One region of the Staphylococcus nepalensis genome, then DNA from elsewhere that is predicted to be linked to it. Evidence: predicted binding sites of a transcription regulator. Region 1 holds the regulator's gene; each other region holds the start of a gene.
The links. Region 1 encodes Rex, which represses fermentation and respiration genes when NADH is low (regulators of the CRP and FNR family bind a similar motif). Its sites were predicted from a motif close to TTGTGAAATATTTCACAA; they were not measured.
Positions count from the first base shown of each region.

Region 2: BJG89_RS01120 (anion permease) is a predicted target of Rex. The motif match lies at 4,486-4,503, and genes of this name have one in related genera.
Region 3: BJG89_RS09745 (cytochrome ubiquinol oxidase subunit I) is a predicted target of Rex. The motif match lies at 8,060-8,077, and genes of this name have one in related genera.

Region 1 is NZ_CP017466.1:1,096,828-1,107,768, forward strand. It holds partial or broken gene BJG89_RS05025 (MutS-related protein) at 1-280, opposite strand, end outside; gene BJG89_RS05030 (ABC-F family ATP-binding cassette domain-containing protein) at 624-2,552, opposite strand; gene BJG89_RS05035 (redox-sensing transcriptional repressor Rex) at 2,704-3,345, shown strand; gene BJG89_RS05040 (YeeE/YedE family protein) at 3,550-4,644, shown strand; gene BJG89_RS05045 (sulfurtransferase TusA family protein) at 4,672-4,896, shown strand; gene BJG89_RS05050 (LacI family DNA-binding transcriptional regulator) at 5,268-6,230, shown strand; gene BJG89_RS05055 (sucrose-6-phosphate hydrolase) at 6,309-7,790, shown strand; gene BJG89_RS05060 (carbohydrate kinase family protein) at 7,791-8,756, shown strand; gene agrA (quorum-sensing response regulator AgrA) at 8,947-9,663, opposite strand; gene agrC (quorum-sensing sensor histidine kinase AgrC) at 9,676-10,941, opposite strand, start outside.
Region 2 is NZ_CP017466.1:241,431-252,371, forward strand. It holds gene BJG89_RS01105 (DUF871 domain-containing protein) at 1-851, shown strand, start outside; gene BJG89_RS01110 (cupin domain-containing protein) at 1,099-1,464, opposite strand; gene BJG89_RS01115 (NAD(P)-dependent oxidoreductase) at 1,479-2,432, opposite strand; gene BJG89_RS01120 (anion permease) at 2,892-4,310, opposite strand; gene BJG89_RS01125 (5'-nucleotidase, lipoprotein e(P4) family) at 4,584-5,471, shown strand; gene BJG89_RS01130 (3-hydroxybutyrate dehydrogenase) at 5,763-6,539, opposite strand; gene BJG89_RS01135 (LysR family transcriptional regulator) at 6,657-7,538, shown strand; gene BJG89_RS01140 (carboxymuconolactone decarboxylase family protein) at 7,661-8,083, shown strand; partial or broken gene BJG89_RS01145 (cation efflux transmembrane domain-containing protein) at 8,336-8,617, shown strand; gene glcT (glucose PTS transporter transcription antiterminator GlcT) at 9,054-9,887, shown strand; gene ptsG (glucose-specific PTS transporter subunit IIBC) at 10,077-10,941, shown strand, end outside.
Region 3 is NZ_CP017466.1:2,043,201-2,054,141, forward strand. It holds gene pdhA (pyruvate dehydrogenase (acetyl-transferring) E1 component subunit alpha) at 1-337, opposite strand, end outside; gene BJG89_RS09710 (YkyA family protein) at 604-1,230, opposite strand; gene def (peptide deformylase) at 1,354-1,905, shown strand; gene BJG89_RS09720 (hypothetical protein) at 1,956-2,228, opposite strand; gene BJG89_RS09725 (DNA-dependent RNA polymerase subunit epsilon) at 2,716-2,931, shown strand; gene rnjA (ribonuclease J1) at 2,931-4,802, shown strand; gene BJG89_RS09735 (potassium channel family protein) at 4,923-5,582, opposite strand; gene BJG89_RS09740 (cytochrome d ubiquinol oxidase subunit II) at 5,670-6,686, opposite strand; gene BJG89_RS09745 (cytochrome ubiquinol oxidase subunit I) at 6,686-8,038, opposite strand; gene BJG89_RS09750 (glutaredoxin family protein) at 8,238-8,471, shown strand; gene ptsP (phosphoenolpyruvate--protein phosphotransferase) at 9,011-10,726, opposite strand; gene BJG89_RS09760 (phosphocarrier protein HPr) at 10,728-10,941, opposite strand, start outside.

The DNA.
Region 1 (10,941 bases):
AGCTGTAAAATTAAAGTTCATTTTCTCAAACATAGCGTTAATGTTTAAATCTGAATAAGTTTTATCATCTACTAATGCGTTTTTATCATATTGAAATTGATATGTATCAAACTGATAACTATATATGGTTCGGCCGAACAAAATTCTCTAGAGGCTTTTGCTTTGACCATAAGAGCTGGATATCATGCTTTAATTTTTTATTTGTCACAATATTTGTCATCATAGACACGAGGAAAGCAGCGATGATAAAAGCAATAAAAAACCAAAATAACGGTAACATAGGACCGATCTCTCTTTTTAATGATTACAATAATTATGTCATTAAATGGATTAATAAACAATTAGTTAAATGAAATAAACTTTGCTAGATGTCAATAGGGAACGTGCGTACTTATCAACAGTTAGTGTACAACCTGTGGATAAGTAGTGTGTATGTGTGTGGATATGACTTGTTATCTGAAAATTCAATACAAAATGGTATTGCTTTTTGCTTGTGGATAACTAGGATAACTCTGTGGACAGCTCTCGTTATAAGGTTTATCGCTGTTAATAATTCGAGTGTAAAAAAACATAAAAAATACGGAAAATGATAAAATCATTCCGTATTTTTGAGTAGTTCATAATTATATTAACTTTTCTTGTAATTCTGTCCATTTAGACATCACTTGTTCTAATTTTTGTTCGCTTTCTTCTTTTTCTTTGGCTAAACGACTTGCTTCTTCAGGATTGCTATATATATCTGGTAAGGTTAATTGTTCGTTAATTTCACCAATTTTACTTTCGTAGTTTTCTATATCAGCTTCAACTTGTTCGATTTGCCGTTCGATTTGCCGCTGTTCTCGTTTTTGAAGTTTTTGATCAAAATAATTATTATTTTGCGTGGTGGTTACTTCAGATTGCGTCGGAGTTTCTTGTTCTTTTTTGGCTTGGATAGCTGCATTTTCTTCTTTTTTTTCAATGAAATATTGATAATTACCTAGATACATTGTGCCGCCCTCATGATCTAAATCATAAACTTTATTTGCCAGTTGATTAATAAAATAACGATCATGGGAAACAAATAATATGGTTCCTTCAAAATGATCTAATGCTTGTTCGAGCATTTCTTTCGAATCTATATCAAGGTGGTTAGTTGGCTCATCTAATATAAGGACATTGTTGCGTTCGAGCATGAGTAACGCTAATTGTAACCGGGCTTTTTCACCACCCGAAAGATCGTTGATAATTTTTTTGACATCTTCTTGAACAAATAAGAAACGACCCAACACTGCCCGAATATCTTTTTCATTCATTGAGGGATATTGATCCCATAGATAATCGAGAATCGTCTTGTTTGATTTGAATTCAGCTTGTTTTTGATCATAGTAACCTATTTTTAAATTGGCACCTGTAGTAATTTGCCCAGCTAATTGAGGCTGAATGCCTGCAATTGTCTTGATTAATGTAGATTTACCAATACCATTGGGCCCAATAATGGCTATATGATCTCCTTTAGAAACTTCAATATTAATCCCCTTAGTGATAGCTTGTTCATAGCCAATTTCTAAATTTTTTATATGGAAAACATCGTTACCTGTGTTTCTATCAAAGTTAAATTGGATATTCGCACTTTTGGCATCAATCATTGGTTTATTGATTCTTTCAATTTTTTCGAGCATTTTTCGACGACTTTTTGCCATGCCAGTAGTTGAAGCACGTGCAATATTTTTTTCTACAAAAGTTTCTAAGCGTTTTATTTCAGCTTGTTGACGTTCGTATTCTTGCATGCGTTTTTCATAATATTTATCCCTTTGTTCAATGAATTGTTTGTAATTACCTACATAATGCTGTACATCTCCGAGTGCAACATCATAGATTTGGTTTACAATTTTATCTAAAAAGTATCTGTCATGGCTGATGATTACAATAGCGCCTTTAAAGTAATTCAAATACCCTTCTAACCATTGCGTGGTCTCCATGTCTAAATGGTTCGTAGGCTCGTCTAATAATAATAAATCAGGTTCGCTAAGGAGCATTTGGGCTAGTGAAAGTCTTGTTTTTTGACCTCCGCTAAAATCATTAATAGGGCGGTTGTAATCTGATTCAGTAAAATTCAGACCATGAAGCACTGTTTTGATTTTACTTTCGTATTGATATCCATCTTGTTGTTCAAATTCATTTGATAAATATTCATAGCGGTCAATATGTGTTTTATATTCTTCTGTATCATATTCATTTGCATGTTGCGCTAACCAATCTGTTTCTTTTTTCATTTCATTTTCAAGTTGTTTCATACTCTCAAATGGTTTAGACATTTCTTCAATAACAGTTTGATTTGTATTTAATGTCATTTGCTGTGTTAAATAGCCGAGTTTTAAATTTTTACTCTTTGAAACATGGCCACTATCATAATCTTCGACGCCAGCAATAATTTTCATTAAAGTAGATTTACCAGCACCATTGCGACCGACTATACCAATACGTTCGCCTGTTTTAACTTCAAAATCTACGTCATTAAAAATATCTTCTCCGTCGAATGATTTTGTTATATCATTTAGTTGTAATAATATCATCCGATTTTGCACCTCTCTATCCATTATCATTCTACCGTATTCTAAGCATTGTTAAAACTATCAGTGTTTATTTTTAGCATGTATTAATGTATAATGTTGTAGTAATTATAAGATTAATTAGTAATAGATCATAGTATAGGAGGACAAGATCTTGGCTAACCAAAGCGAAAAGATTCCTCGTGCCACATTGAAGCGTTTACCGTTATATTATAGATTTGTCAATACATTAAAATCTAAAGGTATAGACAGAGTTAATTCTAAAACAATTAGTGAAGGATTAAATATTGATTCTGCAACAATACGTCGTGATTTTTCTTATTTTGGTGAATTAGGCAAAAAAGGATATGGCTATAATATTGACAGTTTATTACATTTTTTCAAAAATGAAATTAGTGAAAATGATGAAATTAAAATCGCCATCGTGGGTGTAGGAAACCTAGGTAAAGCATTATTAACATATAACTTTTCTATTCATGATGAAATGACCATAACGGAAGCTTTTGATATACGAGATGAAGTGATCGGTACTGAAATTGGGCAAGTTACTGTGAGTCCATTTTCGAAGGCTACTGATATATTAAAACAAGAACAAATAGATGTTGTGATTTTAACAACGCCTGAAGATGCTGCACAACAAGTTGTAGATACTTTGGTTGATGCTGGCATTAAAGGCGTGCTCAACTTTACACCAACACGTGTGTATACACCAGTAGATGTTCAAGTCCACCATATTGATTTGGGAATTGAGCTACAATCTTTATTATTCTTTATGAAAAACTACAGTAATAAATAAGATTTTAAAGCACTGAGCTTTTTATAGATGTAAGTCACCAATCATGACGATACATTTATAAAAAGCTTTTTTATTTTCCAAATAGTTTCATATTTAATTAGTGAATTTATACTTTTTTTAAATTATTAATCATTAAAGGTTGAAATTTCCATATAAATCTAATATGATAATTCATATTGATTTTATCGGAAAAGAGGTAATGTTATGACGTGGTTAATAATCAGTGGATTGGTCGTGGGTGCGCTTCTAGGATTTGTCATGCAACGTACACGATTTTGTCTTGCTGGCGGTTTTAGAGATATGTATATTCAAAAAAGTAACAAAATGTTCTACGCATTATTAATAGCGATATCTGTACAAAGTATTGGCTTATTAATATTGACTTCCACTGGATTAGTACAAATTCCAGAATCAACATATCCAATAATTGGAACGGTAATAGGTTCATTTATTTTTGGGATTGGTATCATATTAGCTGGTGGTTGCGCCACTGGGACATGGTATAGAGCTGGAGAAGGATTGATTGGAAGTTGGTTAGCACTTATCGCATATGCATTTACTTCTGCTGCTACTAAATTTGGTTTATTGTTACCTTTAATGGACGGGGTTAATAAACCAACTAATGTAAATACTAGTATGTCACAAACAACTGGTATTCCAACTTGGGTTTGGGTTTTGTTATTAACGATTATAACTATCACATTTGTTGTGAAAACATTGCGTAAACCAAAACCAAAAGTTGCAGTTCCGAAATTAAAGCAAAAATTTACAGGCGTTCGTCATTATTTATTTGAGAAAAAATATCATCCATTTGTAGCAGCTATAGCAGTTGGTCTCATTGCACTTTTAGCATGGCCTGTCAGTGAATCTACAGGAAGAATGTATGGTTTAGGAATCACAACGCCATCTGCAAACTTAGTTCAATTTTTCGTAACTGGAGACCTTAAGCTTTTAGATTGGGGTGTTTTCCTTGTCTTAGGAATTTTTGCTGGTTCTTATATTGCAGCCAAAGGATCCAAAGAATTTAAGTGGAGATTACCAGATAAGAAAACAATTCGTAACAGCATTATTGGCGGTGTTTGCATGGGCTTTGGTGCATCAGTAGCTGGCGGTTGTTCAATAGGAAACGGATTAGTAGAAACAGCTACAATGTCGTGGAAAGGTTGGATAGCACTTGCTTCCATGATATTAGGTGCATGGTTCATGAGCTACTTTATATTTATCAAACCAATGAAAAAAGCACAAAAAGTAGAAAAATCTGCGAAGCATACAGTTTCAACGCAAACTCAAACGACTTAAGATTTTAACTTAAAGGAGGAATTAATTATGGTACATGAATTAGGAACAGTAGGAATGGTATGTCCCTTCCCTTTAATTGAAGCACAAAAGAAAATGAGTACATTGGAAAATGGTGAGGAGTTAAAAATTGACTTTGATTGCACGCAAGCAACAGAAGCGATTCCAAACTGGGCAGCTGAAGAAGGTTATCCAGTGACTAATTACGAACAGCTAGATGATGCTTCATGGACAATTACAGTTCAAAAGGCATAATGCTTTTCAATAAATAGTCGGACTGAAATATAGATGTTCATGATTGAAATAAAAATCTGGGTTTATTCCAAGTGAATAAAGCCAATTTTTAAATAATATATAAACACCTTCGTTGGATTCATAATAAAATGAATTTATACGAAGGTGTTTTTCTACGTTAAGTGTTCAATTTTTGAAGACAATTTATGATAATTAAATATAGATAGCACAATGGTTTATTATATTGGCAGGCGTTTATTGAAACAAATATCTTAAGCACAAGCGTTTCTTAGCCAACATAGTTCATTTTATTTTTAAATAGTATTTAAAGCGGTTGCAATATGATAAAATAGATGATGTTTACAATAGCAAATTAATGAGAGTGAAAATTTATGAAAAACATTGAAGACATTGCAAAAATTGCTGGTGTATCTAAAAGTACAGTTTCTAGGTATCTAAATAATGGTTCAGTCAGTAATAAAACAAAACAAAAATTAGATAAAATTATCAGTGAAAATAACTACCAACCCAATCAATTTGCACAAAGTTTAAGAGCAAGAAGGACGAATATGGTAGGTGCGATTATCCCCCGTATGAACTCTTTTGCTGTTGATGAAACTATTCAGGGTGTTAAAACAATTTGTGATAATTTAAATTATAGATTATTACTTAATTACACAAATTTAGATATTGAAAAAGAAATAGACGCGTTAGAAACCTTTAATAGAAGCAAAGTAGATGGCATCATTTTTATGGCTACAGAAATCACTGACCGACATTTAGAAGTGATTAATAAAATAGATGTACCAGTCATCATCGTTGGGCAAGCACATACTGATTTGAATTGTGTTATTCATGACGATTATCGAGCTGGTTATTTAGTAGGAAAATATATTGGAGAAAAGGGTTTTACGTGTGTTCAGTTTTTTGGCGTTACAGAAAGCGATGAGGCAGTTGGCATACAGAGGAAAGAAGGGCTTATAGATGGTTTGAAAGTAAATGGTGTAATGCCTCAAATGACATTAACCTCATTCAATTTTAAAGAAGCAATGCCAGATGTAAAGAAAACACTTAATGCATCGCCAGACTTAGAAGTAGTTATAGGCGCGACAGATTCTATTGCATTAGCAGTGCATAAAGTGATTTCAGAACAATCAAATCAAATGTTTAATCCAATGGTTGTTGGATTTGGTGGCGATCCAGTTACTGAAATTGTCTCCCCATCAATCCAAACTGTGCTATATCACTTTGAAGAAGCTGGTGAAGTAGCTATGAACCAGTTAGAGAAACTGATTCAACACGTTCCAGCAGAGTCTAAAATATTAATTGATGTCAGTCTGTCATTTAAAATATAAACAATCGATGGTATGATAAATTATATTAAGTGGAACCGGTACCAAAATCCGGAAGAATTTTCAATAGGAGGAAAAACAGTGCGTGAATGGACAAGAGATGAACGTTATCAACGTTATGAAGATATGGATCAAGATACAATAAATGAATTAACAGAACGTGTTAATCAATCCAAATATAGACAATTATTTCATATACAACCGAAAACAGGACTATTAAACGATCCTAATGGACTTATTTATTTTAACGGAGACTATTATATTTCTCATCAATGGTTCCCTTTAGGACCTGTTCATGGTTTGAAATATTGGTATACATATACAAGTAAAGATTTAATCAATTTTGCCGATAAAGGTATTTCATTAAAACCAGATACAAAAGATGATAGTCACGGAGTGTATAGTGGCAGTGCGTTTGTTTATCAAGATAACTTATATTATATGTATACTGGCAATCACAGAGATGAAGACTGGAATCGAAAATCAACACAACATATAGCTAAAGTGCATAAAAACGGTGAAGTACATAAATTTCCTAAAGCTGTGATATCGGGACCTCCGTCAGGTTATACACAGCATTTTAGAGACCCAAAAGTGTATGTTAAAGATGGGATTTATTATGCCTTTATTGCTGCTCAAAATGAGGAAGGGTTCGGCCGAATACTCCAATATCAATCCAAAGATATTGTTAATTGGACGTTTCAAGGTGAAATTCAAACAAAACTAGATGCCTTTGGATATATGTGGGAATGTCCAGACTATTTTAATTTAGATGGCTTTGATTTATTATTATTCTGTCCACAAGGTGTTGAACCAGAAGGAGAGAAATTTAGAAATATATATCAATCTGGTTATATCATGGGCCAATACGATATCGAAAATTTAGATATGAATCATGGAGATTTTCATGAATTAGATCATGGTTTTGACTTTTATGCACCACAAACTTTTACAGATGCTTCTGGAAACAGAATACTAATAGGGTGGATGGGTTTGCCAGAAATAAATTATCCTTCTGACTCTGATGATTGGGCACATTGTTTAACAATCCCACGTATTTTGTCCATTGAGCAAGGCAATTTAAAGCAACGTCCAATTAAGGCCCTTCAACAATTGAGATCTAATAAGGAAACAGCGCTAGGTTATGCAAATAAATTTACACGTTTTTTGTATCCATATGAAGGTAAACAATTTGAGTTAATCATTGATATTTTAGAAAATGAAGCTACTGAGATCTATTTTGAAATCAGAGCATCTAAATTACAATCGACACTCATCACTTATAATACGAAAACAAGAAAAATCACATTGGATCGCAGTGAAAGTGGTACATTGCCAGAACCAGTTGATGGAAAAACACGAAGTACCTATTTAGATAAGCCTTTATCTCAATTGCAATTATTTGTTGATACTTCAAGTATTGAACTATTCTGTAATGATGGTGAGCGTGTGATGACTTCAAGAATTTTTACGGATGATGAAGCCATAGGTATAAAAGCTTCTACGGAATCTGGACAAGTATTTCTTAATTTTACAAAATATGATTTAAAGGATGATAAATAAATGAAACGTTTACTTGCAATAGGAGAAGCACTAATAGATTTTATCCCTGACCAGAAGGACTCAAAATTAAAAGACGTTGAAGGGTTTACAAGGCAGGTAGGGGGCGCTCCTTGCAATGTTGCTTGTACGACGACGAAATTGGGCGGACAAGCTGAAATGATAACGCAATTAGGTACCGATGCATTCGGAGATTTAATTGTTGACACAATAGAAGAGATTGGTGTCAAAACTGATTATATTCAGCGTACAAATGAAGCAAACACTGCATTAGCATTTGTAAGTTTAACTAAGGACGGTGAACGAGATTTTTCATTTTATCGCAAACCATCTGCAGATATGTTGTATGATGCTAACAATATAGCACATATCACAGTATCGGAAAATGATATGCTACATTTTTGTTCAGTAGATTTGGTAGACAGCCCAATGAAACAAGCGCATAAAGCATTAATAGATAAGGTTAAATCAGTAAATGGTACTATTATTTTTGATCCTAATGTACGTTTACCATTATGGGACAGTGAAGCAGCTTGTAGAGCAGCCATTCATGAGTTTCTACCATTAACACATATTGTGAAAATTTCTGACGAAGAATTAACATTTGTAACAGGATTTGAAGATGAACAAAAAGCGATCGCATGGCTGTTCCAAGGCACTGTTGAAGCGGTCATTTATACTAAAGGTAGAGATGGTGCTGAAATTCATTTAAAAGATGGCACAGTCATTAGTCATTTAGGATATAAAGTACAAGCAGTAGATACAACAGGTGCTGGCGATGCATTTATAGGTGCATTAATTAATAGATTATCAGTATCTCAAATCAATAACCCTATAGAAGCTTTGAAAACTGAAGGCGAAACAATGCTGCAATTTAGTAATATAGTAGCTGCAAAAGTTACGACCAAATACGGTGCAATCGGTAGTATCCCCACTTTGGATGAGGTAGAACAAGCATTAAAAGGTTAAAAACAAAGGCTTAGAACGAAATGAGTATATATTTAATTCAATAAGCTAAACATTAAGGTTAAAACAATTCATTTTGATATGCTCTCTTTAAAGAAAGCATACTATTTTGTGTCTCAATCTCTACAACTATAAAAAAATAGCTATGAAAAATCAATCGTCATTGATTTTTCATAGCTAAGTTTAGTATGTATTAAATTTTTTTTACATTACGTACGGAAGCGTAACAGTGTTCGTTATTTTTAAAGTAAACAATACGTGATTTAGAATCAATAGATTCAATATTGTGCCTGTTAATAACGAAACTATTATGGCATCTGAAAAAGCGTTCATCTAAATTGTCGATTGCTTTCAAGTTACCATAGAATTCAATTTGTCTATTATCTAAATGGGCAATTAAACGATGAGAATTAGAGGAAGACTCAAAGAACATTACATCATCGTATTGTACATAAACAGAATTGCTTCCACGTTTTAATTCAATTGTTTCTACAGTACTTTCTTTAGAAAGTAATTTCAATCGTGTTTCAGAAGTTTCAAGACAATCAATAACTCTTGATTTCAATTCATCAGGATCATCCTTGAAAATAAAATCCATAGCCGCAACTTTATAAACAAATGTCAGATAGGTCAGTTCACTATGACTAGTGACGAAAATGATATTACTGACTGGATCATATTTTCGGATTTCGCTCGCTAATTTAATACCATTAATATCAGCTTCTAATTGTATGTCTAGAAAGTAACAACCGATATCTTTAAGTTCCTTTGCATGTTCCAATACCTCATAAGGATCAGAGGTTGCTACTTCAATTTCCATCGGTTTTTCTTCTATCATGATGTAATTATTGATAATAGAAACCAAATTTTCACGTTGTCTCTCATCATCTTCACAAATGAATATTTTCATATATACACATCCTTATGAATCTGAATTTAATATTTCTACTTTTTGAATAAAATAGTTATTATCAATGGTCGTATCTAATAAAACATTGGAAGTTGCATCGGTTATTTCTTTTAGGTTAGATAAACCTAATCCTCGGTTTTTACCTTTTGTAGAATAATTTTCTTGGAATAATGTATGTACCCTAGGCATATCTGGTTTACATTTATTCATAACAATAAATGTCACAGATGCGTCCTCATTTTTAATAAAAGCAATACGAATTAAAGGATCTTCTTCAATTTTTTCTGATGCCTCAATCGCATTATCTAGTAATATACCAATCACTCTACTTAAGTTGATAATCGGCATATCAATTTTTTCAATTGGCTCAGGCACCTCAATGCTTAGTCTAATGTTTTTTTCTTGTGCTTGTAAAATTTTAGTAGTTAATAAACCTTTAATTTCACGAACTTTTAAATTTTCAATACCATTAATTTTGAGTGACTTCATTTGCATATTATCTTGCATCGGCATAATTTCTTCGTTGAAATATTTACGTAGGCCTTCCATATCATCTTCTCTTATAAAATCAGATAAAGTTGAAAGTATATTAACATAATCATGTCGAAATTTACGCATTTCATTATTAATTTCTTCGATTTGCAACGTATATTTATAATAATTTTCAATTTCTTGCATATTACGCTTATACTGGATTTGGCGAATAATACTAAAAGAAATGGTAACGATTAAAATCGCAGTAGTAACAATTACGACTGCATACATAATTGAAATAAATTTAGCATCACCAAAAGACACATTTTGCTGTGGTAAATAAAAATAAATTAGGCCTAAAATTGTTAATAAGAATAAGCTAACTAATGTTAAATATATTTTGTTTAATGATAAATCAGAAAAAGATAAGCGTTTAATAAAAAATTTAGCAATGTAGGCATAAATTAATGAAAATATCGTGTAAGTAACAGCGTAAAATATTGAAAAATTATATTTTATGATTATTACGTCTACAATTAAACTGCTTAGCCATAAACTTGTGAAATTGGCCATATATAAAATAAAAAAACAAATTAATGCGGTGACAATACCCATGAATTTGTTTTTGAAATACATGAATACTATACTTGCTATAAACAAAAATAAGACTGCTTGAGATTCAATAGTAAGAAATAAAACAGCAGAAGGGATTATTATCCCAATAATTGAAATATAATCCCTCTTAGTAAAATGAACCCCACTTATAAGCTTCATATTATAAAATAAAATAATTGCTTGTAACAA
Region 2 (10,941 bases), 860 kb from region 1:
CGCCTAAAGATTTATCCTTTTTTAAATCATTAGGTGTATCAGGCATACGCGTGGACGCTGGGTTTTCAGCCCAAGAAATAGCACAAATGAGTTATAACCAAGAGCATATGTTTGTAGAATTAAATATCAGTGTGAGCGCAACTTTTATTGAAGATGTCTTAAGTTATAAACCCAATTTGAACCAACTTATAGGTTGCCATAACTTTTATCCTCAAACATACACTGGTTTATCTTACAACCGTTTGATAACTACGAGCGAGTCTTATAAAAAAAATGCTATTAAAACTGCAGCTTTTGTGACTTCACAAGAAGGAAAGATAGGGCCGTGGAAGATTATGGAAGGTTTGCCTACTTTAGAAAGCCATAGAAATTTACTTACAACAGTACAAGCCAAGCATTTATTAATGACAAATGTAATAGATGATTTATTGATTGGTAACGCATTTGCTTCTGAATCAGAATTGCGAGCGCTCTCAGAAATTAATTTGACTATGCCTAGCTTTGATGTTTATTTGAGTAATGATATTACGTCATTAGATAGAAAAGTCATCGAAAAAGAATTTCATTTTAACCGAGGGGATGTATCAGACTACGTGATACGTTCAACTATGAGTCGTGTGCATTATAAAAATGAAGATTTCCCTCCAAATAGTACAAACCAAATTGTTAAAGGAGATATTATGATTTGTAATGACGCATACGGGCATTACAAAGGTGAAATGCAAATCGCATTACAAGATATGGTAAACAAAGGTTATAAAAATGTCATAGGCCATGTTAGAAAAGAAGAGCATTTTTTATTAGATTTACTTGAACCTTGGCAACCATTTGAATTAAAAGTAATATCTTAAAAACCATGTCATTGAATTACGAACGATGTCACAAAAGGATACAGAGCAGTTGCCTGTTTAAAGCTTACCGATTATATTACGAATTGTTAAAAGGAAAGCAACAAAGTATGATTTAAAAAATAGGAAACGCATTTACTGCAGGAGAGAGGTTAGTCTACCCACCATTGAAGCAAAGGATTGGGAGCTACGGTACTCGCCAATCCTTTTTAGTATAACAAATCATCTTAGGTTTTTATTTGTATAATGGCTATTGAGGGCATTCATAGGGGTTAAAGTCGAGTGGCATAGGGGTAGCGAATCCTAGCATCACAAAGTCTTCGTCGCCTGTATTGGTCATACCATGGGCATCGCCTGGAAATGATACAAATATATCACCTGCTTGGATGGTTTTTTGATTATTATTGTTTGTGAAAAATGTACCTTTGCCTTGGAGAACCATCCAAACATCATCTGCATCTTTGTGTGTGTGACAAGGCAATGTTTGACCTGGTTTTAGACACCAAACAGCACCGGCTGAATGTGTTGATTCATAGAATATTGTTTTTTTCGCTGCTTCATCAGAAAAATGTTGTAAATCATTAATTTTAAAAAAACGGTTAGATGTGTGTAACATAGCTTTCACTCCTGTCAGTTCACAATATAATTGGGTGTTTCACCGCTAAGTTGTTTCACTACGTTTGTCGCTGCAATATCAGCCATCATATCTCTTGCTTCAAAAGTTGCATTACCAATGTGTGGTGTAATGACTACATTTTTCATTGATTTAAGCGCTTCTGTTATTTGTGGTTCGAATTCAAATACATCCAGTGCAGCACCTTCAATCACGCCTTCTTTAAGTGCTTTGACTAATTCGGCCTCATAAACAATTGGCCCTCTAGATGCATTGATTAAGTATGAAGTTGGTTTCATTTTTTGAATCGCTTGGTAATCAATCATATGCTTTAATTGTTCATTATACGAACAATTTATAGTTACAAAATCTGAACGTTCTAAAAGTGCATCGAGTGTGACGTATTCAGCATTTAATTCAGCTTCTTTATCTTTATAGCGATTTGGCCCTGTGTAAAGCACACTCATATCAAACCCTTTAGCACGTCTTGCAACTGCCATACCGATTTCTCCTAAGCCGATAATACCAATTGTTTTACCTGATACTTCACGTCCTCTAAAGAATAAAGGGGACCAACCATTGAATCCTTCGTTACGGCAAAGTTGATCGCCTTCAGGAATACGGCGAGCGACAGCCAATAAAACGCCCATCGTTAAATCTGCTGTTGCATTTGTGGAAGCAATCGGTGTATTCGTAACATCAATATGGCGTTCACGGGCAGCTTGGATGTCAATGTTATTAAAACCAGCACCATAGTTAGCTATGATTTTTAGTTTTGGCGCCGATTCAATGACTTTTCGGCTCACGTTAGTAGACAATAAAGTGATTAATGCATCTGCATCTTGAACTTTTTGAATTAATAATGCTTCAGAAATTAACGTTTTACCTGTGTACATATCAACCTCAAAATGTTTTTCAAGTTGACTAAGTCCCATTTCAGGGATTGCGCCTGCGATAAAAACCTTTTTCATAAAAATAGTCTCCTTTTATTATGTGAAAATATTCACAATATTTATCTTAAGTGTAGCATCTATCTAGTGATTAGGTATGTCTAAAATGATGAACTCAAAGTTTCGTTTTGTATAAAACAAACAAATTTTATGAGATATGTATCGGGAGCAGGCATTTCACTCATTAAGCACTGGGTACAAGATAGCACACCTATTTCTAAAGAAGATCTGATTGATCATTTTTATAATCTAATGAATAATGGGACAACTAGTATGATTAAAAAATAAAATATATTAATAGAGCGTCTTACTACAACGATTAAACGCTTGAAAAATAACTTGAAAAAACGCTGTATACATTTATACAGCGTTTTTTATGATGATTATGAGTGGAAGGCAATCTATCTAGCTAATGGTTATACTGTTTAATTCTTTTAGTGTTTGACTTGTTCTAGACTCAATTAGAACCGGCACAGTGTATTACAGAATGCCGATGAGTTTCATCCAAAGAGATCCTAAACCAATCCATATAATAAAATAAACGATACCTAAGATAAAATTCATTGTCCACCAACGTTTTTGGCTTATATAACCAGCCGCGTATAATATTGGCGCAGGTCCACTACTATAATGTGTTGTCGAAGCCAATAGATTACCGAAGAAACCTAACATGAGCGCACTGTATAACGGTGGCGCACCGGCTGCAATAGCAACGCCTAACAGTGCAGCGTACATTGCGCTAACATGAGCAGTAGCGCTAGCAAATAGATAATGTGAATAGAAATAGAAAATGAGTAACATAACCAGTACGATTGGCCAACTAAAGCCACCTAAACTTGTTGCAATCAGTTTACTTAACCATGGAATAAAGCCTAGTTTATTTAATTGATCAGCCATTAATACAAGTACTGAGAACCAGATTAATGTATTCCATGCACCTGTTTCATTTAAAATATCTTTCCAGTTTAATACGCCAGTAACGAGTAATAATGATAGTGCGATAAATGCAGTCAATGTAGCATCAATTTGAATTAGGCTGCCTGTAACCCAAAGCGTCAATGCTATGATAAAGATGACAATCATAAATTTTTCTGGCATTGAGATTTTGCCCATTTTAGTTAACTCATTATCTGCCCAATTTTTAGCGTTAGGCGTTTGTTTAATACTTGGTGGGTATATTTTATAAATAATGAATGGAACAATAATGAGAGAAAGTAATCCAGGGACTAGGGCAGCTAAAAACCAATTCATCCATGTTATATGTACTTGAGCAGTACTTTCTGCAAGGTTTTGAGCGAGGGGATTACCAGCCATAGCAGTTAAAAACATTGCAGCAGTAATTAAATTACCTTGAAATTCTGTGAAAATTAGAAACGCGCCCATTTTTCGCTCAGATCCTTGCTTAGGGTCTGAACCAAATGATTCTGATAGAGATTTAATAATTGGAAACATAATACCACCCGCACGGGCCGTATTGCTTGGTGTAGCAGGGGCTAATATAAGATCGACACCTACAAGCGCATAGGCGAGACCTAATGTTTTTTTACCAAATCGTTTCACAAATCTTAGAGCGATGCGACGTCCTAGTCCTGTTTTTACAAAGCCTCTTGAGATAAAAAAGGCTATGACAATAAGCCAAATGCTATTATTACCAAACCCTTGCACAGCCGTTTTTATATCGGCAACACCAGTCAACACCATAAAAGTAAAACCTAATATGGATACAGCACCAATTGGCATAGGTTGCGTAATACAAGCGATAATAGTTGATACAAAAATAGCAAACATATACCAAGCTTGTATGCTTAATGATTCTGGCTTAAGGGGGGTCAGCGCCCAAATCAGTATACCGATGACAAGGGGGAGAATGAATTTGCGGTATCTTATTGAATTTTGCATATTGAACTTTCCTTCTTTCTACACAGATTACTCATTACAATTATCAATCTACCCTTATAAAAAAGTGCTGTAAAGAAAAAGAATGGAAAAAAATTATATATTTAGCAATAATTTTTTTAATGATCAACGCAAACGTGTATTTACAAAAAAGAGCTATGAAATATTTCTTATGGCAATGTGAAAAATATAATATTTAAAGTAACTATTCACATTTTGTTTAAATTAATATATTCTTTAAAATATAATATATATCAAATTTTATGAGGTGAGTATATGAATAAATTTTCAAAATATGTTGTGACATTTTCACTGTCAGCGGTATTTTCAGTTGCTGCGCCACTCTCTACATACACATCAATTGCTAACGCTAGTGGGGGCAGTGCACCGGTCGTTGAACAACAGGATCAGCAGCAAGAAAAAGTGAATTTAGGTACTGAAAATACGATGGCTGTTTCATGGTATCAAAATTCCGCTGAAGCAAAAGCATTGTATTTGCAAGGGTATAACAGCGCCCAAGTCCAATTAGATAAAGAAATTAAAAAGAATAAAGGGGATCATAAACTTGCAATCGCATTAGATTTAGATGAAACAGTTTTAGATAATTCTCCTTATCAAGGTTATGCATCCTTAAATAACAAAGTACATCCAGAAGGTTGGCACGAGTGGGTAGAAGCTGCAACAGCGAAACCTGTATATGGTGCAAAGGAATTTCTAAAATACGCTGATCAAAAAGGGATAGCTATTTATTATATTTCTGATAGAGACCAAGACAAAGATTTTAAAGCGACACAAAAGAATTTAAAAGCGCAGGGTATTCCACAAGCAACAGAAGATCATATTTTGTTAAAAGGTAAAAATGATAAAAGTAAAGAATCACGTAGACAAGCAGTAGAAAAAGACCATAAGTTAGTTATGTTATTTGGTGATAACTTGTTAGATTTTGGAGAACCTAAAAAACCTACTGCTGAAGAACGTGAAAAATTTGTGCAAAAACACAAAGACGAATTTGGTAAGAAATACATTATTTTCCCAAATCCTATGTATGGTAGTTGGGAAGGCACATTGTATAATAACGACTTTGATATTAGCGATGAACAAAAAGACGCATTAAGAAAAGAATCTATTAAACAGTTTAACCCATCCACAGGCGAAGTAGAATAATAAAGAGAGACAATGGAAACACGTTACATGGTATGGCCTTTATTGGATTAAACGAAAACTAGCTTGATCCATTTTAGGATAGAGATAGAATAAGCATAGATTGAAGAAGTAAGATTGAAAACCAACGGGGCAGTATTCAGATGCCTGAGTTCACTATAGTCAATTAATGAAAACAACTGATTATATGAGTTTAAAATGAACGAAGTGTTTCACGTGAAAAAATAAAATATATAAAAAAGTCTATTGACATGCTGTTTCGAACTATGCCAATAGACTTTTAGGTTGAGAAGATTATTGTGCTGTATAACCGCCGTCAATAACGATGGCTTGACCTGTAACGCTTTTAGCTTTGTCACTGGCAATAAATACAGAGTAATCAGCTACTTCTTGTATATCAACTAGTTGTTTTTGAGGAATTAACGGAAATAGCACTTCATCCAATACTTGCTTGATACTGACATTTCTCGTTTTCGCAAGATCTTCCATCTGGCCACGCACGAGTGGCGTATCAATATAACCAGGGCATATTGCATTGACAGTAATGCCGTCTTGTGCGGTTTCTAAAGCAGTCACTTTTGTTAAACCTATAATACCATGTTTGGCACTGTTGTAAGCAGATTTGCCAGAAAAGCCGACAAGTCCATTAATAGAAGACATATTTAAGATACGCCCATATTGCTGATTTTTCATAATAGGTAGCACATATTTAGTCATAATAAAAGTGCCAACCAACATAATATCGATCATCTGTTTGAATTTATCAGTTGGAAAATCTTCTATATTTGCTACATGTTGCAAACCTGCATTATTGATTAATATATCAATACGGCCATAATGTTTTACAGTTTGATTTACTAATTTTTTAACATCTTCTTCATCGGAAACATCAGCTACAATACCTATACATTCAAAGTTTTTTGTTTGAAATGATTGAACGACATGGTCTAATTTATCTTGATCAATATCAGTAAACACGACTTTTGCACCTTCGTTTAAAAAGACTTTAGCAATTTCTAACCCGATGCCACTAGCGGATCCTGAAATCATTGCTACTTTATTTTTTAACATATCTATCCCTCCATCATTGTTTATAATGTTTAGTTTACATCTATAAAAATGATAAGTAAAATGAATAAATATAATCAAAGGTATAACTTTTAGTAATAGTGAAAGGGGGGAACAAACTTGGAAATACGCCAAATCAGTTATTTTTTAGAAGTTGCACAACAAGGTAGTTTTACCAAAGCATCTCAAACATTACATATTTCCCAGCCAGCGTTAAGTAAAACAATTAAGGCGTTTGAAACAGAACTTGGTGTCGAATTGTTAGACCGTACAGATAAACGTGTAAGACTGACTGATTCTGGAGAAATTGTTTATCAATATGGTAAACAAATACTTAATACAATTTCAACGTTAATTTCAAGTTTAGAAGATAATGCAATGCTTAAAAGCGGTCACATTAAAATGGGTTTGCCTTCCCTCATTGGAATTATGTTTTTCCCTAATATTATGAAGGGGTTTGCTTCAGCCTATCCAGGTATAACAGTGGCGTTAACAGAGGAGGGGACAAACAACGTAATTCATCTTGTAGATAAAGGAGATTTAGATTGCGGTATTGTGATGTTACCTGTGGACCAAAATGATTTTGATGTTATTCCATTGACTCAAGATAGATTGATGTTGTTTTTGCACAAGTCTCATGTACTTGCAAATCATTCTGAGATTTCAATGATGGATGTTAAAGATGAGCCCATGATTTTATTTACTGAAGACTTTACAATGCATGATCGTATTATTCAGGAATGTAATGATTTCGGTTTTCAACCGCATATTGCATATAAAAGTTCGCAATGGGATTTTATCAAAGATATGGTGGAGAATAACTTGGGGATTACTTTTTTTCCTGGCTCACTTAATCGCAAAATAAATAAAGAGAAAATCATTTCATTACCCATCACCGATCCTTATATACCTTGGAAAGTAGGTATTATTGTAAAAAAAGGCAGTCATCGTTCTTTTGCTACTCAAGCTTTGATTGATTATATATTAGATAGTGATCTTTAGATGTACTATAACTATGAGTTATAGCAATGATGACGATTATGTATTTAACAAATCGTTTGTTCAATCTTATAGTATTAATTGTTCAGAGATAGATTTGAATGAATACATGGGAGTGATAAACGATGGAAAAGACAAGATACCAACAAGGTATAGATAAATTAATGACATATACATCAGAAACAGGCACAACACATTTACAGATAGCTGAAAATCTTAAAGATATTGCACCAGATGTATCAAAATATATCATGGAATTCGCATACGGTGACATATACTCACGTAACGGGCTAACCAACCAACAGCGTGCATTGGTGACAGTATCATCGTTGATTACACAAGGTACGGAACCGCAATTGGAGTTACACATGAATACCGCATTGACGTCAGGGGTGACAGCAGAAGAACTTGTCGAAGTCATCACACAATTAATACCATATACTGGATTTCCACGTGTATTAAATGCCTTAACTGTAGCTAAAAAAGTGTTTGCGGACAGAGATATTTCCGTTGATACACGTAAAGTAGAACAATCCCAATCCTTATAATTGAACAGATGGATGACAATATATTACCTGCTATATTTAATAAACAGTTTATAATTAAATGATTGGAGAACATGTATATTATATTGCGAGTGTTGGGACGGTGTATGGTAAACTTTGGCCAAAATAAATAATATAATAGTATGACAAATGATTTTTAAAACGTTTTATAATATAAATGGGTTGTAACAACTGTATATATACATATAAAAATAGTTTGTTGTATAAAGCCAATAGGAGGGGTATGTAAAGCGTAGAGGAGCATACTTTCATCACTTTGATTACAGAAAAACAAAGCAAAACTCTAAATTTACAATATGGATAACTTTAATTATCACATTAATATTTATAGTAGTAATATTTATCGGTGGCATGGTTTCCAACATTTTAACGTTGATATTAGATTCATTTCATATGTTAAGTGACGTTTTAGCATTGAGCTTGTCTATGGTAGCTATTTATTTTGCGGCTGGAAAAATCAACTGTTCGCTTATCTTTGGCTTTCTGAGATTGAAAATACGAGCTGCTTTTTTGAATGTTTAGCACTAACCATGTTATCACCACAGAACACCCTCCTTTTGAGCGCTCATGTAGTGTTTGATAGCGCTTCTGAAGAGAAAGCATATGAAACCATATAATAATATATCTCGATTATTAGAGCATCAATATCACATGAAACATACCACGTTACAAATTGAGAATCTTAAATTTAATAGTCATTCCAAAAGTATTTTGAGAATTTGGAGAAATAAACGTTTAATATGGTATTTAAAACGATTACTTTTTAACAGATAACTACCCAAATAGTTATTAAGTGTAAAGATGGAAATGAGTTTAACGTTGCACTTATGTATGCGATTTGGGTATTTTTTATGGCATATCTTTCATTTTAATAAAAACGTACATCATCATAGTTTTAATTGATTAAAATAAACTATATAATTTTAAGCATTAACCAAGAAAGGTGTTTATGATGGGACAATATCATATTAAAAAACCATTAAACAATAATGTTATTATTTGTACACGTCAGCAAAAAGAAGTAGTAGTTATTGGCAAAGGTATCGGTTTTAATAAGAAACCTGGGATGGTCGTGGATGACGAAGCAATGATAGAAAAAATTTATGCATTGGAACATAAGACACAACAAGAACATTATAAAGCGCTCATTGAAGAAGCAGATGACGCTGTTATCCAAGCGGTTATTGATGCAATTAATATGATTACCAATTCAGATATAGAAATTGACGGTAATCATTTAGTTGTTTCACTAACAGATCATATTATATTTGCATATAAACGGTTGAAACAAAACCAATATATTAGTAATCCATTTACGATGGAAACCAAACACTTGTACCCTGAAGCATATAAAATATCCGCTTCAGTTATTCACCAACTTAATTCAGTGTTACCAATTCAATTCCCAGAAGACGAAATTGGTTTTATTGCATTACATATTGCGTCTAATATGGAAAATTTAACGATTAGCCAAATGAATCATATTAATGATTTAATTAGCAAATGCATTCAAATTATAGAGCATGATTTACATCAATCTATAGATATGTCATCTATACAATATCAACGCTTTATTAGGCATGTTCAATTCTTAATTAGAAGACTTAGTAAAGGCGAGACGATCAAGTCACAAACTGAATTTGAGAATATGTTGAAAGCGCATTACCCCTTGTGCTATAATATAGCGGTCAAGATAATGAAAATGATGCAAAAACAATTAGGTGTAACAGTATATGAAGCGGAAGTTGTATATCTGACACTTCATATCAACCACTTAACACAATAATAAATGAAGCACGTGTAACTGATTCGATCAGGCATGAGTACTTAGACCGAGCAAAAGCTCAGTTTATTTACTCATGCCTTTTTTTGTGTCTTTAAACTTGTTTTGACGCAAATACATAGAAACGCACATAAATTCATAGCTCAGTTTATGAAATAAATAGAGTTTCTTGAAAATGGAGGATTATACAGTATGTGGAAGAAATTTTTTGGTCAGCTGCAACGTATAGGTAAAGCACTCATGTTACCTGTTGCAATCTTGCCAGCTGCTGGTTTGTTATTAGCATTTGGTACGGTTTTACAAGGAGAAGTATTACAATCCTATATACCTTTTGTTAAAGCGGATGGTTTCCAACATGTAGCGCAAATGATGGAGGGCGCTGGTGTTGTTATTTTTGATAATTTGCCAATGATCTTTGCGTTAGGTGTGGCCATTGGTCTAGCTGGGGGCGATGGTGTAGCTGCAATCGCTGCGTTTGTTGGTTTTATGATTATGAATAAGACAATGGGCGCATTTTTAGGTATTACACCTGACAATGTCAATGACGCAGCAAGTGGGTATGCAAGCGTATTAGGTATTCCAACACTCCAAACAGGTGTCTTCGGTGGTATCATTATCGGCGCGCTTGCTGCATGGTGTTATAATAAATTCTATAATATTTCGTTACCGAGTTATTTAGGATTCTTTGCTGGTAAACGATTTGTACCCATTATGATGGCAACATGCGCGTTTATACTAGCGTTTCCAATGGCGTGGATTTGGCCAACGATTCAACATGGTTTAAATGCGTTTAGTGAAGGTTTATTAGATTCAAATACTGGTATAGCAGTGTTTTTATTTGGATTTATTAAACGTCTATTGATTCCATTTGGTTTACACCATATCTTCCATGCACCATTTTGGTTTGAATTTGGTAGCTTTAAAACTGCTGCAGGACAAATCATCCATGGGGACCAACGTATTTTTATTGCTCAAATTACTGAAAACGTGCCATTAACTGCTGGTAAATTTATGGGTGGAGAATTTCCAGTGATGATGTTCGGACTTCCAGCCGCAG
Region 3 (10,941 bases), 950 kb from region 1:
GCCAAATTAATTGTGGTACATCACGATAACCTGGTAAGATAAAGTCTTCTTGTTCTAAAGCATATTGAGAAGCTAATTGAGAAGCTTCTTGTCCAGCTGTAGGAGCATAGAAACCTAATCTACCTTGTCTATTTAGTGAAATAGAACGTTGGTCAAGGATACGTGTCCAAACCATTCTTTCCATTAATTCTACTAATTGCTCGTCTGATAAATCTGGTACTAGATCTTTATTAACGACATTACCGTCTTCATCCAAAATTTGGATCATTTCAAATTGAGATTCAGTATCTTTCAATACTTTCTCTGCATCGAATTGGGCTTTCAATTTCGGAGCCATTCAATTCACCATACCTTTCCCGTATAATAGAAATTCATTTTATCCTTTCATATTGTACCACAAAACTATTCCGCTGTTAAACAAATAAGAAAAGTTCTGTAGTACTATAAACCGGTACAGTTTTTAATCTGTACTACTAATTTTCGTCATGCTGTACTACCTGTATTTTTGAAATATGGGTTGTAATATCCCTTAAAAATGTAAGCGCCCTCATTTATTATGCTATAGTTAAATAAGCAAAATTTCAAATTTATAGCACTATAGATTTAATTTAAATTATCTACGTCCTGTTTTTCTTTATTTACTTTTTCCATTGCGTCTTTGTATTTATTAAATGATTTATCCATATCTTTATATGATTTGGATACTGCTTCCGTTTTTTGATTCATTTCTTCTTGATTTGCTTGGTCTCCAGCCCCATATTCAAATAAATCTTTTTCTTTGCTCATAATGTTTTTATATGACTTAGCATAATCGTCGTGTGCTTTATATTTATCCTTTAATGCATCATTTAATTCTTTCACTTCTTTTTTCTTATCTTTATCACTGATATTATCTAAATGCTTTTGTGCCTTTTTAAATTCTTTTTCTGAATTATCTAAAGCTTGTTCTTCTTTTTCAAATGCTTCTTGTCTATCTTTAACGTTACCTACAATTTTTTGAGAAGTTTCTTTCGCCTCTTGTTGATCTTTTCCATTTATTTCTTCAACTAATTTTTGTTTTTCTTGTTCAAGATCGTTAAGTTTTTTTCCTACAGAAGAAACTGGTTTTTCTTTATCAAAAGCTTGTTGTATTTTTTCGTTGTAATCTTTTATTTCGTCTTTATCAGTTGTACATCCAGCTACAAGTACTGTTGAAGCAAGTAATGCACCTATACCGAGTTTTAATTTCATTTTTGAGTAATCCTCCTTTTCCGTGTGTTATATTATATAATAAATTTTAATAAATCAAATTTATCACTGTATTTCAACTAGTAATCTTTGGTATATTTTATATTAAGGAAGGTGTATGAACAAATGTTAACAATGAAAGATATTATTCGCGATGGTCACCCTACACTTCGTGAAAAAGCTAAAGAAGTCGAAGTTCCTTTATCAAATGAAGATAAAGAAACCTTAAAATCTATGAGAGAATTTCTAATCAATAGTCAAGATGAAGAAACAGCTAATAAATATGGTTTACGTTCTGGCGTCGGGTTAGCAGCACCACAAATTAATGTATCTAAAAAAATGATTGCTGTGTATTTACCTGATGACGGAGAAGGTAAAAGTTATGACTTAATGTTAGTAAACCCTAAAATCATGAGCCACAGTATTCAAGAAGCATACTTACCAACTGGAGAAGGTTGCTTAAGTGTAGATGAAAACATCCCCGGGCTCGTTCATCGTAAATTTAGAATCACAGTTAAAGCTAAAGATATAGACGGCAATGATATAAAATTACGTTTAAAAGGCTATCCAGCTGTTGTCGTACAACACGAAATTGACCATATTAATGGTATCATGTTTTATGATCATATTGACCCCAATCATCCGCTGCAACCACATGAAGATGCAGTAGAAGTATAAAAAAGAACTGTTAGTAAATGTGTTAATCCACATGCTTACTAACAGTTTTTTTACATAAAGTCGTCTCTTCTCTCATGAAATGAAATATTTAATGCTGTTAATTCTTTTTTCAATGTATTCAGTTCTTGAATATCAATGAATTCAGGGTCATGGTTATGTTTTAGATAATTTTGGTCTTCATTTACTGTATCGATAATTTCATTATAATTAAAAAACATAATAACTTGTTCTGCACGCACTTCAAATGTAATATCTTGAAATACTTTGTCAGTTCGTTGTTTCTCATTCTTGATATCTTCTAAAATACGTTTTACTTTGTCCATAGCAATCACCTTCACCTAATATCTATGTTTCTTTCTATATTAAACACTTTGCAATTATGTATCACCCTTTCATCATAATTAATTTTCACCATTGACTCAAGCTTTATGATAGATAGCTTTTAAATTTAAATACATCTAATTAAAACGACTTTCTTGGGCTTTGTATTAACTTAATTACTTTATGTAATATAATAAGTACCCTTAAAATAAAACTGCTTTATTTATTCGACTACATCATGTAAAATGAGAAATAACTGAAAACATACAAAATAGTGAAATTTGTATTTTTCTAATCGAACGAATTTAAAATGACCCTAGAAACATACTGGGCGTATGCTCGTATGTTCTCTTTATATATATGAACGTAGTTTCAATTCACTGTTTTGAGTGACTTTATTTTTATTTAATATTAAGAAACTCACAAAAAATATACAATTCAGGGTTTATATAAATAATTTAAACAAAAACTTAGGAGGAAATAGATATAATGGCAGTATATAAAGTATTTTTTCAACATAACAAAGATGAAGTAGTTGTAAGAGAACACACACAAACGATTTATGTTGAAGCACAATCAGAAGAACAAGTAAGAAGATATTTGAAAGATCGTAATTACAATATCGAGTTTATCACTAAACTTGAGGGCGCACATTTAGAATACGAAAAACAATCAGATCACTTTAATGTGGAGCAAGCAGAATAATGAAACAAATTCACAAAAATGAAGTTGCGGTTTATGCTCTCGGTGGCTTGGGTGAAATAGGTAAAAACACTTACGCTGTAGAGTATCAGGATGAAATCGTAATCATTGATGCAGGTATTAAATTCCCTGATGATAACTTATTAGGTATTGATTATGTTATCCCTGATATTACTTATTTAGAACAAAACCAAGATAAAATTGTCGGACTGTTTATCACTCATGGCCACGAAGACCATATAGGTGGTGTGCCCTACCTATTAAAACAAATTAATGTACCTATATATGGTGGACCATTAGCTTTAGGCTTAATTAGAAATAAACTGGAAGAACATCATTTGTTAAGAACCACTGAACTTATTGAAATTGAAGAGAGCAGTGTTATTAAATCTAAACATTTTGAAGTTTCTTTCTATCTAACAACGCATAGTATCCCGGAATCGTATGGTGTGATTGTTAACACACCAGAAGGTAATATCGTTCATACTGGTGACTTCAAATTTGATTTTACTCCCGTTGGAGAGCCTGCTAATATGGCGAAAATGGCAAAACTTGGAGAAGAAGGTGTGCTTTGCTTACTTTCAGATTCCACAAATTCACTCGTTCCAGATTTCACATTAAGTGAACGTGAAGTTGGTCAGAACGTTGAAAAAATATTCCGTAATTGTAGTGGTAGAATCATATTTGCTACTTTTGCGTCAAATATTTATCGTGTTCAACAAGCCGTCGAAGCTGCTATTAAATACAATCGTAAAATTGTGACATTTGGGCGTTCAATGGAAAATAATATCAAAATTGGTATGGAGTTAGGCTATATCAAAGCGCCACCTGAAACATTTATCGAACCTAATAAAATTAATAGTGTACCTAAACACGAGCTACTCATTCTATGTACAGGTTCACAAGGTGAACCAATGGCTGCGTTATCAAGAATTGCTAATGGAACACATAAGCAAATTAAAATTATTCCTGAAGATACAGTGGTGTTTAGTTCTTCACCTATTCCAGGTAATACCAAAAGTATCAACCGCACGATAAACGCATTGTATCGTGCTGGTGCTGAAGTTATTCATAATAAGGTATCAAACATTCACACATCTGGTCACGGATCTAAAGGCGATCAACAACTTATGTTACGTTTATTACGTCCAAAATTCTTCCTTCCTATTCATGGTGAGTACCGTATGTTAAAAGCGCATGGTCAATCAGGTATAGAATGTGGCGTTGACCCAGACAATGTGTTTATCTTTGATATTGGAGATGTATTAGCTTTAACGCACAACTCTGCTAGGAAAGCTGGAAGAATCCCTTCTGGAAATGTCTTAGTGGATGGTAGTGGTATTGGAGATATCGGAAATGTGGTTATCCGCGATCGTAAATTATTGTCTGAAGAAGGTTTAGTCATCGTAGTTGTTAGCATAGACTTTAAGACAAATAAACTTTTATCTGGTCCGGATATTATCTCTCGTGGTTTTGTTTATATGCGCGAATCTGGACAATTAATTTATGATGCGCAACGAAAAATAAAAACAGATGTCATTACTAAATTAAACCAAAATCCAGAAATTCAGTGGCATCAAATTAAGTCATCTATTATAGAGACATTACAACCGTATTTATTTGAAAAAACGGCTCGTAAACCTATGATTCTACCCGTAATCATGAAGGTAAACGAAGGTAATTCACCCTCTTCAACTAAAAAAACACAAAATAAACCTAACAATAAAAAGGATAAATCAAAAAAGAACAACACGAAACCTCAAAATAAACATACAAATCCTAAACCGAACAACAAAGATAATAAAAAGCCAAATCAGAAATCAAAATCAAAAAAAGATGATAACAAAGCCAATCAATCAACTGAGTCAAATTAAAATAAAAGCACACGGTTAAGTATAACTTAACCGTGTGCTTTTATTTTGTTTACTATAATGTTATGAAAATAGGCTGAGACGTATTTAAGTCTCAACCTTTAATATACTTAGGTGCATTTATTATCTAACGACCTTCTTCTCAAAACGATTTAAATCATTATCATGGCCAATCATAATTAAAATATCGCCAATTTCAATATTGATATGGGGATCTGGTGAAACAATAATTTCTCTTCCTCTTTTCACAGCTATGATACTTATCCCATATTGCGCTCGAATATCTAATTCAATAATCGTTTGACCTGCCATTTTTTCACTGACTTTAATTTCAACAATAGAATGTTCATCTGCTAACTCTAAATAATCTAAAACGCTCGCACTTGCTACATTATGCGCAATTCTTCTTCCCATATCTCTTTCTGGATGAACGACTGTATCTGCACCTATTTTATTTAAAATTTTAGCATGATAATCATTTTGAGCTTTAGCAGTCACTTTTTTAACACCTAATTCTTTTAAAATTAAAGTGGTTAACGTGCTTGACTGGATATTTTCACCAATAGCTACAATAACATGGTCAAAATTTCTAATACCTAAACTTTTCATTACTGCTTCATCTGTTGTGTCAGCAATTACAGCGTGTGTAGCAATATCACTATATTCATTCACGCGTGCTTCATTCATATCAATTGCCATAACATCCATATCTAAAGCATTCAATTCTCTGACAATACTGCCGCCAAAACGGCCTAAACCTATAACCACATATTCTTTGTCCATATGCGTCCTCCAAACAGTAAGATAATTGAAATGTATCAAATCTAAATAATTTAAACAATTATCATTACAGCACTTTAATATATGAGTTTATTTTTTACCTTTGACATATTCTTTATCAAAAACAAACAATCTCAATAATAATATTAGCGATGGAATAAGTAAAAGTAAACCTAAAATAAATGCAATAATCAAAGCAATTGCCATACTACTATTAACCACGTGTTCATCTATACGTATATAAGGATATAAGATATATGGTAATTTACTTACACCATATCCAAAGAACGCAAAGCCCATTTGTAAAATAACTAATATAAATGCGATACCATGCCATTTTTTCATTAAAGTAAGCAACATGGCACCTGCAAAACAAATGAAGCTAAGTGCAAACATCCACCAATAATCAAATACTGCCGTATAGAAATGGGTCTCGTTTTGTATTCTTAATGATAGAAAGACAAATAATGAAATGGCTATCATAGGAGGCCCCCAGAATAAGAACCAATATCTCAACAAACTATATGCTGGTTTATCATTTGCTTTCGAAGCGTAGTATGTTAAAAATCCAGACGAAATATAGAGCACTGATATAATTGCTAAAAATACTACTGACCATGAATATGGACTTAAGAGTAACTCAAACCAATTTAAATCTAAATTGTTGTTTGATCCAGTGATATATCCCCCTTCTGAAATTGTTAACGTAGTAGCTAAAGCAGCCGGTATAAATAACCCAGCTAGACCATACATTGCTAACCAAGGTAATTTTGTATCTGGCCCATAATTTTCAAAAGCATAGAATCCGCCTCTAATTGACAATAATACAAGTGCAATTGAAGCAGGTACTAACAATACTGTACCGAAATATTTAGCTGAGTCTGGAAAAAATCCAACCATACCTACGAAAAAGAAAACAAAGAAAACGTTAGTTACTTCCCAAACAGGGTTAAGGTAACGTGCAATTAAATGATTAATTTTTTTATCTTGCTTTGTTATTTTCGCATGTAATGTAAAGAAACCAGCACCAAAATCAATTGAGGCAACAATAATATAACAAAATAAGAATATCCATAAAACTGCGATCCCTATATATGCGAATACCATTATGCATCACCTCTTTCTGATGAATGTTCTTCAAACTCTTTATAGGCTGGTTTATTCTTAAACATTCTTAATAATACATACGAAGAAGTTACAATCAATATGAGATATAATATACCAAATAATACTGTCACGAGTGTTATGCCGCCTGCTTGTGTTGCAGCGTCAGCTACTTTTAGATAACCACGCACAATCCATGGTTGACGTCCTTGTTCTGTCAGGAACCAGCCAAACTCTATAGCAAGCATAGCTGCTGGCCCAGTTAGTAAGGCACCATATAACATTGGTTTGGAATAAGTGAATCTCCGTAATTTTTTAAAGCATAGCGTTAATATAAATGCTGCCGAAATAATTAAACAGAAGACACCCATAGAAACCATTAAATCAAAGTAGTAGTGTACGATCATTGGCGGATGTAATTCTTCTGGAAAATCATTTAATCCTTTAACTTCAGTATTTACGTTATTATCTGCTAAGAAACTGAGTATACTTGGTAACTTAATTGCACCGGAAACTTCTTGAGTTTCTTCGTCTAAAGTTCCAAAAAGCACTAAATTAGCATTTGATTCTGTATCAAAATGCCATTCATATGCAGCTAACTTCTCTGGTTGTTCTTGATGTAAAAACTTAGCTGATAAATCACCGGCTAGCATAGAACCTAAAGTAAAGACGATTCCAAGAATCATTGTTAGTTTTAATGCTTTTTTATGATATTCGGCGTCTTTTTTAAATTTATTTTTCATTAACTTAAATGCGGCAATCGCAGCTAATACAAATGCCATTGTCATAAATGCGGTAGCTACAACGTGAAATGATCTTACAAAAAATGAATCATTAAACATTGCTACCCAAGGTTCAACATTAATCATTTTTCCCTTACTCATTTCAAAACCAGCTGGCGTATTCATAAATGAATTGACTGCAGTAATAAAGAATGCCGAGAAAGAACCTCCAATAATAACTGGTATGCTAATTAAAAAATGTGTCCATTTACTTTTAAATCTATCCCAAGTATATAAATAAATACTTAAGAAAATTGCTTCAAAGAAGAATGCAAATGTTTCCATAAATAATGGCAACGCGATTACATGACCGCCCATTTGCATAAATGTTGGCCATAATAGGGATAACTGTAATCCTATGATTGTACCAGTCACAACCCCTACAGCAACTGTAATCGTATAACCTTTAGACCATCTTTTAGCTAATGTTATATAGTGAGGATCATTCTTCTTAATCCCCAAAAATTCAGCAATAGCAAACATTAATGGCACGCCTACACCAATTGTTGCAAATATGATATGAACTGCAAGTGTCATTGCAGTTAGAAAACGCGCTAATTCAACTGAATCCATAATATCACCTTTTTTAATTATTTGTGACAAAAATCACAACGTCTATTCATTATAACTAGAATATCTATGATTTAAAATTAGTTAAACTCAAATTTAAGTGACAAATTAATGACCAATTGCATGTAATTTTAATAACTTGAATTATTATTAAAAGTAATTTATATTAAAGTAACTTAATTATCGAAAGGATTGATGATCAATGAACGATGTTATTATTTACACACAGAATGATTGCCCACCTTGTACTTTTATCAAAAACTATTTATCAGATAAAGGCATTACTTACACAGAGAAAAATATTGCTCATTCACAATTTCGAAATGAAATGATAGATTACGATGCATTTGCAACACCATTTATTTTATTAAATAATGAACCAATGTATCAAATTGATATGGATAAAATTAACCACTCATTAAATATAGAGGTATAATATCAGGATTTTAACTGATTGAAAGCAAAACAAAGCCAAGTGCCCCATTGACGTTACACACTATATCAATATGTGATTAATCGAACCAGGAACCAGCAAAAGCAAATCTTATTGCTAACCAATGACATTATTTTAGTTTAATGTATATATTCAATCTAACACTAAAACAAATAAATAAACATTTTTTTACTCAAAAGATGTTTATTTACTATGAATTAAAAAAGTTTAAGACACCCATACTGTTTTGACTTCTACTAGCATATCAGCAATAACTAACTCTCATGAGAACATGAACTCCCTTTTTAAGCATAGTTTCTTAACTCATTGATTTAATAGTACTTACGCATGGGCTTTAGTCATGTAAGCCATTCAATCCTCTTTGACAAAAAGCCTAAAAAAAGAGACCCATTTGGGTCTCTCATAGCCTTTAAAAATGACTTCTTAATTGCTATTTATCTATTTATGAAGACAAACCATTTTAGCCAGAGCGAGATTACGAAAACATTTTAAGAAACGTAGTTTCTCTCCCGCTTTTTTTATTATTTAGTATACTCGCTTACCAATGCTTGTACTTCTTCAGAAGTAGCACAGTTAATTGCGCTTTGTGCTAGTTCTTCCATTTCATTTTTGCTCAAACCTTTAATTTGACGACGTGCTTTAAGAATCGATGTAGCACTCATAGAGAATTCATCTAAACCTAAACCTAGTAATAATGGGATAGCAGTTTCGTCTCCAGCCATTTCTCCACACATACCAGTCCATTTACCTTCTTTATGAGAAGCTTCAATAACTTGTTGCACTAAACGTAATATTGCAGGGTTGTATGGTTGGTACAAGTATGATACGCGTTCTGACATACGGTCAGCTGCCATTGTATATTGAATTAAATCATTAGTTCCAATGCTGAAGAAATCTACTTCTTTAGCAAAAACATCTGCCAATGCAGCAGTTGAAGGAATTTCTACCATGATACCAACTTCGATATCATCTGAAACCTCAATACCTTCATTTGTTAAATTTTCTTTTTCTTCTAATAATAATGCTTTAGCATCCCGGAATTCTTTAATCGTAGCAACCATTGGGAACATAATACTTAATTTACCGTAAGTTGATGCACGTAATAATGCACGTAGTTGCGGTCTAAATATTTCGGGTTGATCTAGGCACAAACGTATTGCCCGGTAACCTAAGAACGGATTCATTTCTTCAGGTAAGCTTAGATATGGTAACTCTTTATCGCCCCCGATATCTAAAGTACGCACAACAACGCTTTTATCTTTCATAGTTTCTAGAACTTTTTTATAAGCTTCAAATTGTTCATCTTCAGTTGGCATTTCATCTCTGCCCATGTATAAGAATTCAGTACGGTATAGTCCGACACCTTCAGCGCCATTCTCAATAACACCTTTTAAATCATTTGGTGTACCAATGTTGGCAGCTAATTCAGCATGTTCTCCATCCACTGTTGTTGTTTCTTCATCACGTAATTTCTGAAGTTCTTTTTTATCTTCAAAGAAACGTTCCCGTTTATTTTGGTATGCAATCACTTCATCTTCTGTAGGGTCTATAATTACCTCGCCAGTCAAACCGTCAACAATAATCATATCACCTTGTTTAACTTCTTGTGTAATTGATTTTGTACCTACTACTGCAGCAATTTCAAGTGAGCGGCTCATAATCGCTGAGTGAGAAGTTCTTCCACCAATATTTGTAACAAAGCCTTGTACAAACGCCTTGTTTAATTGAGCCGTATCTGAAGGTGTTAAATCGTTTCCAATTATAACAACGCTTTCATCAATCATACTCGGATTGGGCAATTCCACACCTAAAATGTGCGCTAATACACGCTTAGATACATCACGAATATCTGCAGCGCGTTCTTTCATGTATTCATTATCCATCGATTCAAAGATGGTAATGAATTGTCCAGTTACATCCGAAAGTGCAGTTGGTGCGTTAACTTGTTCATTTTTTATTTTTTCTTCAATCGGTTGAATTAACTCAGGATCATCTAAAACTAATAAATGCGCATCGAAAATAGCTGCTTTATCAGCACCAAGATTTTCCTCAGCGTTATTTCTAATTTTTGTTAATTCAACTTTAGATGTTTCAATAGCTTTTTGAAACTTAGCAATTTCTGCGTCGACATCTTTGACCTTTTCGCTGTTATATGAAAGGTCGGGTTCAACTAATAAATATGCTTTAGCAATAGCTACACCATCTGATGCAGCAATACCATTAATGTAGTTAGACATATTATTTAGTTAATCCTTCTTTAGATAAGATATCTGTAATAGCTTCCATTGCGTCTGCTTCATCGCTACCATCAGCATAGATTGTGATTTCAGCATCTTTACCTACGCCTAAACTCATAACACCCATGATTGATTTCAAGTTAACTTTTTTACCGTTATATTCTAATTGAATATCTGAATCAAATTTTGATGCAGTTTGAACAAGCATTGTAGCT